2 regions of the Lysinibacillus sp. UBA6686 genome follow, and region 2 is predicted to be linked to the other one. Evidence: riboswitches for the same ligand, from Rfam matches in the RefSeq annotation. Region 2 holds a riboswitch; the other holds the start of a gene.
What was found. A riboswitch is a leader RNA that binds a small molecule or an ion and turns the genes downstream of it on or off. The one in region 2 is predicted to bind cobalamin.
Positions count from the first base shown of each region.

Region 1: it holds a riboswitch for cobalamin, as region 2 does, so the genes downstream of both, B2R82_RS17050 (energy-coupling factor ABC transporter permease) here and B2R82_RS23775 (DUF4430 domain-containing protein) in region 2, are expected to answer to the same signal.

Region 1 covers NZ_DKJS01000066.1:211-7,795, reverse strand. Annotated here, with positions in the region: gene B2R82_RS17075 (precorrin-8X methylmutase) at 1-128, opposite strand, end outside; gene cobK (precorrin-6A reductase) at 141-902, opposite strand; gene B2R82_RS17065 (sirohydrochlorin chelatase) at 899-1,807, opposite strand; gene cobJ (precorrin-3B C(17)-methyltransferase) at 1,822-3,492, opposite strand; gene B2R82_RS17055 ((2Fe-2S) ferredoxin domain-containing protein) at 3,498-3,869, opposite strand; cobalamin riboswitch at 4,009-4,191, opposite strand; cobalamin riboswitch at 4,438-4,622, shown strand; gene B2R82_RS17050 (energy-coupling factor ABC transporter permease) at 4,759-5,505, shown strand; gene B2R82_RS17045 (energy-coupling factor ABC transporter substrate-binding protein) at 5,507-5,779, shown strand; gene cbiQ (cobalt ECF transporter T component CbiQ) at 5,782-6,552, shown strand; gene B2R82_RS17035 (energy-coupling factor ABC transporter ATP-binding protein) at 6,552-7,391, shown strand; gene B2R82_RS17030 (hypothetical protein) at 7,538-7,585, shown strand, end outside.
Region 2 covers NZ_DKJS01000085.1:178,472-186,056, forward strand. Annotated here, with positions in the region: gene B2R82_RS23770 (S-layer homology domain-containing protein) at 1-1,260, opposite strand, end outside; gene B2R82_RS23775 (DUF4430 domain-containing protein) at 1,340-2,074, opposite strand; cobalamin riboswitch at 2,248-2,444, opposite strand; gene B2R82_RS23780 (acyltransferase family protein) at 3,193-5,091, opposite strand; gene spoIIP (stage II sporulation protein P) at 5,509-6,342, opposite strand; gene gpr (GPR endopeptidase) at 6,395-7,411, opposite strand; gene rpsT (30S ribosomal protein S20) at 7,575-7,585, shown strand, end outside.

The sequences.
Region 1 (7,585 bases), on a different contig from region 2:
CGAACAACCTTCCACTCATCCTCTGAAAAATCATGCTCGCCCATTTCTTCTGCTATAATTGAAAAACTGTAATCGTAAATTTTATCCGGATCCACCGTTAAAGGTTTGAAATCTGTTTTAAAATCCATCTGAATTGCCTCCTAAAGTGTGTGTTGTACTGCCTGTAGTACTTCTGTAAATGTAGAATATTGCTGGCCATACTTTATATTTGGTCTTGCAATTAATATTGTCTCAATACCACATGCAAGTGCTGCCTCTAGCTTTTCATCCACTGAGCCAACCTTGCCACTTTCCTTCGTAATCATCAATGTCACATCATATTGACGAAAGAGCGCTTCGTTCAATTCCTTTGAAAAGGGTCCCTGTATAGCGACTATGTCCCTTTGTGCCACACCAAGTGCCTCACATTTCTCCATGTTATCGAGTCTAGGTAGCATACGTGCAATCACCCTTGTATTCTCCAGACCATGTAAAACCTTCGTAAATGTCGCAAGCGTTTTACTGCCTGTTGTTAGCATTATGACACCACGTTTTTCTGCTGCTAAGTGAGCAGCCTCCTCATAATCTTTTACTATTGTTATAAGAGGATGAGAATAATGTTCATGCGCGCGTTCATAGCGAATATATGGTATATTTGCTTGCTCCGCTGCTGCCATGGCATTTTTTGAAGCTTCCTCAGCAAAAGGATGAGAGGCATCTACAACTAAACGATAGCCTTGTTCTGTCATAATTGCTGCCATTTCCTCAGCTGTTAACCGTCCAACTAAATGAGGTAGACCCACCTCAGCAAGGCTAGAGGCTGCAGACTCAGTAACAACTGTTGCTGTTACCTGATAGCCTGCTGACTGTATTTCAAGAGCTAAGTTTCTGGCATCACTTGTCCCTGCTAACATGAAAATCATTTCACAGACTCCTCTTCATGGTGGTGGTCATGTTCGTGATGATGATCATGGTGGTCGTGATCATGGTCGTGGTCATGATGGTGATGATGATGCGCATGACCATGCACTGCTGCATAAGCTCGATAGTTTTCTAAATCCTGCATCCCTGTTGATGTCCCATTTACAGCCTGCTCAATACGCTCAAGTAGCACATTTTGCAAGCGTTCATGATACCCAAAATAGTCAGCAATTTGAATATCACACTCTGGATATTTGTCGTTAAATTGTTGACACATACCATTCATGCGTTCCATTAGGATGCCCGTGAATAAAAAGTATGGAAGCATAATGATCTTTTTAGCACCTAGCTTAACACAGCGCTCAATTCCCTCTTCGACACGAGGATCCGTTACCCCCATAAAGGCACTTTCTACATATTTCACAGGCAATTTTTCCCACAGCAGACGTGTAATTTTATAAAAGTCTCCATTTGCATATGGGTCACTGCCGCCTCGTGCAATTAATAATATAGCTGTATCCTGTTGCTCCTCTTCAGCATTGAAGCCGATTTCAGCTAAACGTTCCTCTAAAATTGCAAATATCTCTTCATGGACACCGATTGTTTGACCATATGTGAATGTAATATGTGGATAATGTTCACGCGCATGCTCAATTTCTGCTGGAATATGTAGCTTTGAATGTCCAGCATGAAGAAGAATGATTGGAATCACATGCACCTCTGTTGCACCCTTCTTGACACAGTTTGTTATACCCTCTTCAATGTTTGGAGAAGCAAACTCCAAGAAACACGTTTCTACTAAGAAGCTATCATCAATACGAGGTGCCATTTGCTTGATAAATGTACGCACCTCATCATTTCCTGCTGCTAAACGGCTCCCGTGGCCGACAAATAAAATTGCTTTCATCTCATTACTCCTCACTAGTCACCGCATGGAGCGGGCTCTACTTTTATTTTTGAAGACATGTCCTGGTACGTAAAATGCAGAATCTTTTTCACACGCTTAAAATACTTAAACAAACGTTCATTTGGATGGGCATTTGCTTTATACTCTTCGATGATGTCCGTAATGAGCGGAATAAGTTGTTCAGGCTCTAGTCCCTCTACAACTGGCTGTGCAGCATGTGCTGTACGACCAACTGGCTTTGCCCCAATAAAAACATCGAACTTACTTTTACGATAAACAATGCCAATATCATCAAATACTGCTCGATAGCATGCCATACCACAGCCATTAAAGCCAATATTCAACGTTTTCGGTAAAGACATTCCGCCAAGCTGCTTCTGAATCTCCTCGGCATATGGAATCGAATCAGCCTTTTCCCCATAACAGAAGTCACAAGCCTTTAATGATAGTACATCCCCAATCGGAGCCAGTAAGAATCCAACCTCAAGTAGCTTTGCTGTAATTTTTTCTGGCTCCGTTGTTGGAATTTTTAAATGGATTTGATGGTCTGGCGTGTATTCCATCGTTCCATCCTCCCCGACAACCTCTGCTAGCGTCATCATCTGTTGCGGGGTGAAAAATTTATTGGCTACTCCTGGGCTCACAGCTAACTCAAAGATAGATTCGATTTTTTGTTGCACAAGCTTGGGCGTTGCCTTTACCTCACTTGTTCCGTTGACCATCGCTAAGGCTGCTGTCGCCATCTCAAGTGAAGTTTTTTTTTGTTTTGGATTAGGAGAAATGGCTAAACTGGGTTCGATACGATTAGCGTTGGGATCTGCCGCAAAGTCATTGCGTGCCTCCCCTGTTTCTTGATTCATTGCCCATGGCTCATTTTCTTCCCTTAAACGTTGGTGTGGACGTAATGGCTGCTTCTCCTCACCAAGTGTGTATTTACGCTGATAGCCACGTGGTGTAATCATTTTATTATCATAGAAAAATGTTGATGAATTTCCGATAATAACCGTTGTCAGCATCCCAATATCATGCTCTAGCATTTCTGCTAAAGTTGTCATGGTAACCTCCTGACGGTCACGATAAGCGCTTTTAACAAGTCCCACTGGTGTATCAGGTGAACGATATTCTAATAAAATTCGTTGGGCCTCCACAATTTGTCTTGTACGTCGACCACTTTTTGGGTTATACAGTGCAATCACAAAATCTGCCATCGCTGCTGCTTCCACACGCTTCGCAATTAAATTCCAAGGTGTTAGGTGGTCACTTAAACTAATCGTACAAGCATCATGCATAATTGGCGCACCTAGTAAACTTGCACATGAGTTGATAGCAGAAATACCTGGAACAATTTCTACCTCTACACCAGTTGCCTCCGTCCAACCAAGCTCGATTAATACCTCATACACTAACCCTGCCATTCCATATACACCAGAATCACCGCTGGAAATAACAGAAACAATATTCCCTGCCTCTGCTTGGCGTACCGCTTCCTGTGCACGAGATACTTCCTCCGTCATACCTGTACTAACAATAGATTTTGCACTAACTAAGTCCTGAATTAGCTCTACATATGTTTTATAGCCTATGATCATATCACTCTGTTGTAATGCCTCCACAGCCCGATGTGTAATATGATTAAAATCACCAGGCCCAAAGCCAACTACAAAAATCTTTCCTTTTTGCGCCATTTTTGTTACCCCTCTTTCACCTTTTCGATGCCTTTAATGGCTGTTGTTTGTGCTGTGCGCTGTAATGTGCCCTCACGAAGCGTAAAAACATGTTCATGGTGCAGTGACTCATGATGTAAATCCTGCACAAGTGCCCTCGCATGTTCAGTTGTTGGCACACGGTACCAATTCCCTTGCGGATAAGCAATGACAACACATGCATCCTTACATCTGCCATTGCAACGTGTCCGGGTTGTATGTATTTTTTTATCAAGTGCCTGCAACTGTATCTCATCACGAATGGCTTGCGTAATTTCCTCTGCTTCTTTTTTCATACAGCTACTGCCATTGCAAATAAAAAGATGTGTCTGCATCCCCTCTAAATTCCAAGTAGTCATCGTTGTTCTCCCCTCAATACGTTTAGGAACAAGAAAAACCTTTACTCTAATCGAAGAGTAAAGGTTTTGTAGAAGCCAAATAAAGTCGAATAAATTACAGGTATTCGCCTTTGCTTCAACTTCTCCCTCCGAAAAGTTTGCATGCATCATTCCATAAGCAGGTTTCCTGACTTAAGCTTCCATTTACTTTCGCGCCTTCCCAAGTTTGCACTAGTGGCATTTGCGATTTCATCAGCTATTACAGTAGCGGGGGCTGTATTGGACTTTCACCAATTTCCCTATTATCTTGAAAATATTCAAGCACTTATGTATGTTTTTATATCAAATTTGTTTGTTTAACATGAATTTAAAACTGTCTCTATCATATCTTAAAATTTTAAAATTTCAATATTTCTCTCTAAAATTGTGACATTTCCATTAAAATTTCATCAAAAAATTCGTAGAAAAAAGAAAAATTTCTCTTTTATTTTATCAGAATTTTCTAGATTGTACCTCAATTTTAAAAATTTTTTCTAAAAAAAGATAGCATCATGATGGAAAATTATGTTACACTTTGTCGTGAAATCTCACAACTTCATCTTTTTTCGGTGCGAAGTGCTTATCATTTCGCTTAAAAGGGAAGCCGGTTCAAGTCCGGCGCGGTCCCGCCACTGTACTAGGGAGTTTTATAGAGAATGTCACTGTCCAACGGATGGGAAGGCCTATAAAATGAGGAACTAAAGCCAGGAGACCTGCCGAAAAGAATGTGAACGTTTCAACCTACGAGGATAGGTGTGCGGCTTAGTAGAATCGAATTCTAATTGTTTTAGCTATGCACTTTTCCCATAAGGAGAAGTGTTTTTTATTTTTCGCACGCTAATTCAAAAACTATATGTAAGGAGGAGAAATTTTGAAATTCTCAGGCTGGAAGCTTAGTTATTTCTTATTGGCATTTTTATTTGTGCCAAATCGTGCATTCGCCATGCATATAATGGAGGGCTTTTTACCAATTGAGTGGGCCATTTTCTGGTGGGTTGTATCTATTCCATTTATTATTTTAGGATTACGTTCAATTCGTAAAACGATCGATGCAAACCCTGAAACAAAAATGATTTTAGGACTATCAGGTGCCTTTGCCTTCGTCTTATCAGCATTAAAAATCCCTTCAGTAACTGGAAGCTGCTCGCATCCAACAGGAGTTGGACTTGGTACAGTTCTTTTTGGTCCATTAGCAATGAGTGTAATCGGAACAATTGTATTATTATTCCAAGCTTTACTTTTAGCGCATGGAGGGCTTACAACTTTAGGAGCAAATGCCTTTTCTATGGCAGTAGTTGGTCCAATTATTGCTTATTATGTATTTAAAGGCTCTCAAAAAATGGGTCTTTCATTTTCCTTAGCTGTGTTTTTAGCTGCTATGCTTGGTGACTTAGGTACATATATTGTCACTTCTGTTCAATTAGCTCTTGCTTTTCCTTCTGAGGTTGGTGGCTTTATGGCGTCATTCACAAAATTTGCAGGTATTTTTGCATTAACACAAATCCCTCTTGCTGTTAGTGAAGGGATTTTAACCGTAGTTGTGATGAACTTCTTGAAAAAATACAATGTGAGCGAATTAAAAGCATTACGTGTTTTTTCAACAAAGGAGGCACATTAGAATGAAAAAAAACTTATTACTGCTAGCTATCGTTGTGTTATTAGCAATTATCCCTCTATTCATTCAAAAGGGTGCAGAATTCGAAGGAGCAGATGGTGAAGCAGAGGCAGCAATCGGTGAAATAAATGCTGACTACGAACCATGGTTTGAAAGCTTATGGGAACCACCAAGTGGAGAAATTGAAAGCCTACTATTTGCACTACAAGCTGCTATAGGTGCTGGATTTATCGGATACTTTATTGGCTTAATGCGCGGCAAACATAAAGAAGGTTAAGTATGTTACTAATTGATAAGTATGCATATATGAATAAGCTAGCGTCTGTTCATCCGCTAGAAAAAATGTTGTTTTCTTTTGGACTATTATTATTGTCGCTTATCATGAGAGATGAACGAATTTCACTCATTACATTTATTGTAATGAGTGCCTTTATCATTATAGGCGCTAAAATTCCTGTGAAATATTATTTAAAACTATTATTGTTACCCGGATTTTTTTTACTATCTAGCTTACTATCTATTCTAATTTCAATAGCCCCAGCGGCTAACGAATTACCTGCACATATTTGGGCATTTTCTTTCAATGATTGGACAATTTTTGTGGGCAATGCAAGCTTAGTTACAGCAAAGCAACTTTTTTTCATCGTTCTAGGTAGTGTCAGTTGTTTATATTTTTTAATCCTAACAACATCTGTACAGTCTATTTGTCATGTGTTACGACAATGTAGAATTCCTACCTTGTTTGTTGAACTAGTGGAATTAACATACCGATTTATTTTTATTTTTTTAGACAGTATGCAAAAAATTCATCTTGCTCAGCAGGCACGACTTGGTTATCATTCACCTGCCCAGTGGCTACGCTCTATATCTATGCTTATTGCTGCATTATTTGCTGAAATGTTCCAACGAAGCCGCGAACTTAATAATGCCATGCAAGCGCGAGGTGGCGAAACGGTCTATTGGCAGGAGAATGCAACCTATAGCATGAAAAACTGGCTAGGTATTGCAGCTATCTTACTATTCCTCATCGTGTATGGAGGGTTTTTCTAATGACGACAGACTTTTACTTTGAACTAAATCAGCTTTCTTACGCCTATGCAGATGGAACACACGCCCTAACAGATATTACACTCCAAATTCCGAAGGGCAAAAAAATTGCCTTACTAGGTCATAATGGAGCGGGAAAATCTACATTATTTCAGCATCTTAATGGCATTCTTAAACCAACTACTGGAACGATAGCCTTTTGTGGCAAGCAGCTACATTATAGTAGAAAAGCATTAAAAGAATTACGTCAACAGGTTGGCATTGTTTTTCAGGATGCAGACAATCAGCTGTTTTCTGGTACAGTAAAGCAGGATATTGCATTTGGACCTTTGAACCTCGGCTGGACAACTACAAAAATAGAAGAAAAAATGGCTTGGGCAGTTGCACAAACAGAGGTGGAAGCATTACTCGATAAACCAATACATTTTTTAAGTGTGGGTCAAAAAAAACGGGTAGCCATGGCAGGCGTACTAGCAATGGAGCCATCTGTATTACTATTAGACGAGCCAACCGCAGGACTCGATAATTATTATGCTGCACAAGTTTTGCAATATTTAGCGAAATTAGAAAACGGAAATCGCACCATTTTATTGGCCACCCATGACATCCCATTAGCCTATGAATGGGCAGATCAAATAATCGTTATGGAAGGTGGAAAAATCATCTATAATGGGGACCCTGTTGAGATGTTTTATCGGGAGGATTTACTTCAACGTGCTCATCTGGAACGTCCCTGGGTCTTTGAAATGGCGCTTGCTTTACAAAGTAAAAAATTATTGATGGAAAACATTAAGTTGCCACGTTCAAAAGAGGATTTACAGAAACTAATTGAGCAAATTTGAGGGGTTGTATCTGAGCTGTTTTAAGAGAATTGAAGTACTTTGCTTTAGTACCCTAACTTTTTCTGGGGGGGATGTTAGCTCTTTGGCATCTACCTGAGTGAGTCTTAAGGGAAGCCGAGCTCTTTGACTTCACACCTGAGCGAATTTTGAGAGAAGCTGAGCTCTTTGACTTCTCGCCTGAGCGAATTTTGAGA
Region 2 (7,585 bases):
GTTTGATACTCCTTTGGAGGCACCAGGTATATTGTTTGGATTAGCTAACTTTTTCAAAGCATCTTTTGCAGTTTTTAATTGTTCTTCTGCTAATGGGCTATTTATATCAATAGCATCAATTAACAGTTCAACATATCGAACTTCTTTTGCAAAAAGGTCTTCCTTATTGGCTACTTTTTTTTGTTCTGCTGTTGGTATAGCAGCATATTTTTTTCTTGCATGATCGAGTTGCTCTTTTATTGCTGAATCAATTGTTAAATTTTCTATTTTAGGAAGCGCATCGATAACAAGAAATACATATTTAACTTGTCTTGCTGCAAGTTCTTGATTAAATACTAGTATATCTGCTGGATCTGTTATTTTTTTTAGATCTCGATAACCAGATGTTTTAATCAGGGAATTATATCTTTCACGAACTGCATCTAACTTCTTATCCAATTCATCACTTAAAAAGTTTATATCTTCAGGTGCAGGTAAAGCGTTGCTAGGGTCTTGCATATAATATCTAAAATAGGCAATTTCTTTTTCTAGTAACTGAAAAAAATAAGGTAGTTTATTATCGGAGATTAAAAGAGTACGAGCCGGAGCTTTTACTTTACTATCTAGTACTCGTGCTTGCTGTAATAGCTGATAGGTTGCTTCATCGGCTCTTTCGATTGTAGGTAGGGCGATAATAAAATCTATTGTCTCCCGTGCTTCGGGTGAAATAACATATACAATAACTGTTTTAGATCCACCATCTAATTGGGCGGTAATGACTGTCTCTCCGATTGCCTGAGCAATTACGCTCCCATTTGTGTCAACTGTTGCAATTCCAGAGTTGCTTGAAGACCATGTAACTGTGGCACTATCATCTGTTGTTGCGTTAGTGGCAGTAAGTTGAAATGTTTCTCCTACTAATAATAGTAAAGGTTCCTCAGTGTTTAGCTGAATATCGCTAATTGCAATGGGCGCATTTTCTACTAATGGAGCTAGTTCCGCTGCATCTTCTAATGGTATAAGATCATCTAATTCAGCTTCTTCATCTGTATGCGGTGCTTTTTCCTGTTCTGTTAAATCCTCTACATCTATTTCATTCTTAGACTCTGTAGCATTATCCTGCTCTTCTGAATCATCGGGTTCAATATCATTGATGTTTGGAGTAGGATCGAGTAAATCCCCTTCAAAATGCTGTGCCTTAATTGCAGTGACTGGAGAAAATAGCGATACGATTAAAATAAAAATAACTGCTATATGTAGCTGCTTTTTCCATATAGTCATATAAACACTCACTTCCTTTATAAATAATTAAATACTGACAAGCTGAATTAATTCATCTTGTCAGTATCCATTTATCTAGCTATTGTACTTTTACTTCAAGTGGCTCACTTGCTGAACTACCGAATAAAGCATTAGCAGAGGCTGTAATGGTAATAGTACCTGCTTGTGCTTGACCTGCAAATGTAATAACAGCTTGTTGGTTTGCATTTATAGTAACTGACTGAGCTGTTAATGCTGTTGTCCCTGTGTTAATTGTCCAGTTTGCTAAATTAGAGCCGTTTGGTGTCGTAAATAAATCACCAGTTAAATTTACCGTAACGGATGGATTGTTATCATTTACTGCAATTACACTTGCTGTTTCTAATTTAGCCCATGTAGTGTAATAAATATGAACGACATCATCAGCCTGTAATTCATACTCAGCTAATCCAAAATTGGGGCTATATCCATTTACAGTGTAGACCCAGCCATCCCAACCATTTAAACTGCCTGCCGCAAGTCCATCAATTGATTGAAGATATGGACCATATTGAGTAGAAACTACTACATAAGGAATACCCTCGGCATCTAATACTTGCTCTACAAGCTCTAGCGCAGTTGTCCCTTCTTGAACATTTACTGTTGTTCCTTCTAAAATTTCATGGCATGAACCAGTACCGCATAAACCTTTTACTGATAACTGAACATCAAAATCTGCTGATTGTGCTTCTTGACTTACAGGCTGTAATACTGCTGCACTGGCTGATGGTGTTACGAGCGAAAATGCTAAAAGTAGGACTAACGCTAAATGCCACCATTTTTTGAAACGAACCATTTGTAAAACCTCCTATTTTTATTATTTCGTGAATGTTTTTGCAATTAACTCGAAAATAAAAAGATGCTTCTCCAAAATGGGGAAGCATCTAATGGAAAACAGAAAAAAGGCGCAAAAACGTAGTTTGCCTGTCCGTCTATTTGCCGTAAGTTCTCCTAGCTTCCGAAGAGAGTTAATACGATGGAATAAAGGCAGGTCTCCTGGCTCGTGTATCCTATTCAGAACCTTCCCATCTACTGAAGGCATTTTTCCTTGTTCGACAGTGGTATTTTCTGTAGTCATCTACACTTACAGTTGCGGAAACAGCTTCGGCTTTAAACCGAATTCCCTATTAAGCTCTTAAAAGAGCACCTTTATACTGCAATTCTTATTCACTTAATGTTAAGTCTAGCATATATTTCTATTTTTCAAAATAGTTTAACAAAAAGAATTATGCTTTATAGAAGTAGTAAGCTTTAAAAGAGGAAGTAAACATCTAGTATCAATATTACTATTCCTATTAAAAAGCAAAATGATAACACAATTAGATTATAATAGAGAGTGAGCGGGCAAATCATATCCAAAAAGGGTTTATCCATTTAAATATTAAGCAAAACAAAAAGCTGCACAGTCAAATGCAGCTTTTGTTTCATCTGTTTTCAGCAACGTATACGGTGATTGTGATAAATAATAAACGGTGAGCCCCGCATATAGCTGTGTCTTTCACTTAATCTATCCATCTTAGCTTTATAAATTTTTTCTTTTGTCTTCTTAGTACTCTGCAGCAATTGCTTGATAGGCTGAAGTATAGAAGTCTTCAGGCTTTTTGCTGTTTGTTTCTTTTTATAAGGTTTGCTACCGTACTTGAATGGTTGTCATTGCAGATGCTTTAATCGTCTGATGCTGTGGGGGCGCTTTTGGTTCAATCAGTAATGTTGAGTAGTATGCATCAGCAATCGTAATTAAGTACATGACAAAAAGTAATTGTTTTGTTCAATAGTTCAAAAATGTTTTTCTCCTTTTTAAGTGCAATTCATTAAAAATGTATTCTAGTAATACGGGCAACCATTAAAAAGGTTTCAACCATACTTAAATATTTGTAAAAAATGTTTGCGGGCTATTTATGATTTTTATACGAATCAATGAATCGCATCTATAGCTTGTTGAATTAGATTTGTTAAAGAAGCAATCCCCTTTTGCTCTAAATGTACGCCGTCTGGAGCGAAAAACTCAGGATGGTTAATTGCAGTTGCATGCCAATCAATTAAAGTAATATTTTCATATTCCTGTGCTTTCTGTTGCAATGCTTGATTTACTTTCCCCTCCCAAGAACGAGGTACACGCGTATTTACTAAATAAATATCAGCATTGGAAAAAGCCTTTAAAAGAGTATCAATTTGTGTATTGGTAAAATACCCGTTTGTTCCAAGCTGAATGATGACTGCTTTATCTGGTTGATTAAAGCTTGCATAATAAGGAGCTAATTTAACCGCTTGTGAAACTTGGCGACCAATCTTTGCATCTATCGTAATGCTGGGGTAGATATTATGTAAGCTCGGAGCAATATCTATCATTACAGAATCGCCAATAGCTAATATTCCACTATACGATTCATGAACTTCTGTCTCATTTTCCCCCTGCTCAGGCTCTACTGCATTTTGATCCGTATTTGAATCAACACCCTCTTCTTCATCACTTAACGAACCTGGCTGAGATGTTTCCTGCTCCTTTTCAGCATCATGATGGGTTGAATGCTGCTCTGTTCCACCATCTATTTTAATAGTCGTTGGCCGTGATTCAATCGATTCTATTTTTTCTTCGCCCACAACCCCTGTCATTCCTGTAAAAAATACTAGGAGGAAAAGTGGAATGAGCGTGGTTGAAATTTTCCTGGCAAGCGTGAAGCTTCCCCATTTGTGTTTATTGAATACAAAGTACTGTCTAAAGTAACAGCGGAACCCATCCTTACGAATCGGCATTTCGATAAAACGATAGGATAGTTCTGCAATTGTAAAGATAATCAGCAGTTGTAAAGTAACTCGCCAATAGGCTGGGTTACCTATTTCTCGCACTGGAGTACCTAGCACAATAATCGGATAATGCCATAGATAAATCCCGTACGATCTTGACCCAATCCAACGCAAAGGCTTCCAAGAAAGGATTTTTCCTAAAAAGCTAACTGGGTGACAGACGCAACCAATTAAGATGGCTGCATTTAAGCAAAATACGAACATCCCTCCTCGATATAGGAAAGATTGATATTCATCCACAAACAAAATACTGACAATGAAAATACTAAAAGCTACTAAGCTTACACTATTTAGTTGGTAGACATGATCCGTAGAGATTTTTTGTGATGAAAGTCTTTTCATCGGCCAGATAAGAGCTAACCAGCAACCTATTAGCAATTCAAAGGAACGCGTATCTGTTCCATAATATACACGACTGGGATCAGCACCTGGTTGATATAGTATAGCCATTAGCATTGCAGAACCGAGTGCGCCCAAAAAAACGAAAATGGCGAGCTTATTTTTCTTTTTGACCACAAGAAGCCCTAGCATTAAAAGGATTGGCCATAATAAATAAAATTGTTCCTCAATGGCTAACGACCATAAATTCTTCAATGGTGAAGGGGAACCAAAACTATCAAAATAGGAGAGTTTGTGAAAAATAAACCACCAATTACTTGAATAAAAAATTGAGGAAATTGCATCACCACGTAGTGTATGAAGTAGCTCCTTATGAAATAGAGTCGCCCATGCAAATGTTACAATAATCATGACATAGGCAGCTGGTAGTAAGCGTCGAAATCGCCCTATCCAAAACTTTTTTAATCCAACAGTTAACTTATTTCCTTTTAAAGGTAAAATAGTTGAGGTAATTAAATACCCCGATAAAACAAAAAAGATATCGACTCCTAAAAATCCACCACTGGCCCATTTGAAATTAAAATGGTAAGCAATAACAGCTAGTACTGCTAATGCTCTAATCCCGTCGAGTCCAGGGATATAACGATGATTGAATGACTTGCCTGACATAATATTCCTTCTCCCAATAATTTATAAACCTTTTTCCGTATATTAAATCCAAACATCGTCTCCTTTTGTATGTTCACTTATATAATGACGAATAAGGCACTTTAAAAGTTGATAAGAAGTGCACTATTCGCAAAATTTTTATTCGTCTAAAATACCATATCGTACATCTATATGTATATTCATTCCAAAAAAGCATCCCCATAAATGGTAGATGCTTCAAAAGCGTATTTGCCTAATGCATATGCCTTAATCGTAAGAGCTAACTCGAAAATTATAAGGCATGAAATAAACAATTTAAAGGCTTTTCCCTATAAAAATTTTTGGTAATTTTTTTATAATGAGACACTTTGTCCAAGAAACGATTTCGCCTTCTTGAACATTAGTAAAAAGAAGGCGAATCATTCTGCTAAATCTCTTTTATAATTCCTGCTTTTCTGTAATAAAGGATTTCGCAATGGCTTTCCCAATTATAGCGATTGTACGATTCAATTCTTCTTCTGTATTATCTATTCCACCTAGTTCAATTAAAATCATTTCTTTTGTCAAATCCTGGTTATAGCGTCCATCCACATTATCACCGCTTTTAGAGATTACACCTCTAGAAATTTTCGGCACAATTTCATTCATAGCAGCTGATAAGCTTTCTGCATAAGCAGTATTCCATCTATAATTTTTATGCTCTGCTCCTACAACGATGGCAATACGAGCATAGGACTCATTGTTGTGTGTGATCGTTGTAGCATTTTTCTTGGCAGAATCTCGATGCAAATCAATAACTAAATCATAGGTTTGCTCTTGCAAACGTTTAGATAAATAAGGACGCACCGTATTATAAGCATCTGGAAAAGTTTTTCCCTCAAGCTTCATTACCTTCATAACGTCAACATCTAAAACATCTGTTTGAATACCATTCATACTAAAGTGCTTAGAAATAGTACCTTGTAAATTAAAAATATTTGTTTTCTCATCATAAACTTCTGCTTTCCCGCTGACAGCTTTCACTATAGGTTGATAGGATTCCTGAGAATGCGTAAACAATAATAATACTTTAAAAGGATTCGTTTCTTTTGTCTGCTCTAGTGCACTTTGTTCAGCTAGATTCGTAGCGGCAAACACGACTTGCTTATCCTCGGGTTGTTTAATCGGAGTCGATGCTTGCTTGTTGAACGGAAGTTGCCCAGCAATGACAGGTAATACGAAGAAGAACAATAATAAACCAAATGACCACTGTAGTTTTTTTAGCAAAGTCACACCCTCCTCCCCTTATCGTATGGAGGGTGTGTACCTTTTAGAACGAAAAAAATTAGAGTTTATTTGCCCATTTCATCAGCATAGATGAAACAAGTTTCGCATAGTTATCTATCCAATAATCTGCTTCCTTTGGCGTCACCATCAGCTGTGTATGTGAGCCTGCGAACGTCTCTTCAAACAATTGTTGACGCTCCTCCTTTGACCAAGTAGCCCACTCACCAAAGATTGGTTTGACTACAGACATATCTAATTCTTTATTGATATCTGGCTGCCATGATGACAACGATAATTTGGATGACGGCTTACTCCGTTCTGCAACCCGTGCAGCTATCGATCGCATCATAAGCTCTACAGCATCTGCTATTAATACGGGTGCATCCACAACTGTTGGGATACCAATAGCTGTTACGGGAATCCCTAGCATCTCATAGGAAATCTCCTTACGCTGATTCCCTACGCCAGAACCTGGATGTATACCAGTATTTGTTAATTGAATAGTTTTACATAATCGATTGCTAGCTCTTGTCGCCAGAGCATCGACAACAATAATTAATTTAGGCTTTAGCCGCTCTGCTATTGCAGCAACAAATTCTCCTGTTTCATAGCCTGTTTGTCCTGTTACACCTGGCGCATACATGACAAATTTTTCATCAATTACATCAAGGCTATGCAAATGATCAATAAGATATGGTCCTATTGCATCAGGTGTAATAGTACGGTTACCTAAACCAATAATTAAAATTTTGTCATCTTTATTCCAAGAGATTGCTTCATGCATTTTCTTAAAATTTACAAGCAGCTCATTCTCAAGCTGCTCAAATCCGTCGTGATCATCTAGTGTCAAGGTTGGTACTGAGAGAGTAATATATTGACCTTTCTTTTTACCTATTTGCTTTTCACCTTCTGAGTCCACTAATACATCTGTAATCTTTACTCGTCCAGCAGTCCGATCTTCAATTTGAATCCCGCTCGATTGTTCAAGAGTATCTTTTTGCTCTTTCGTTTGATGTAAAACAACCTCTTCAGATTCATCGATTAAATCCGTACGTTGCCAATTTAAATTTTGCATACAGTTCACCTCAATCTATAGTTTGTTCAAACTGTCAAGTAAATATTCTTTGCATAAATCTATTGCAATTTGGCCAAGCGTTTGTTAAAATGATTTTTGTTGTATTGACACAAGAAATCAATGAGAAGATATCATCTCGTACCTAATTTAGGAGGTGAAAGATATGCCAAACAT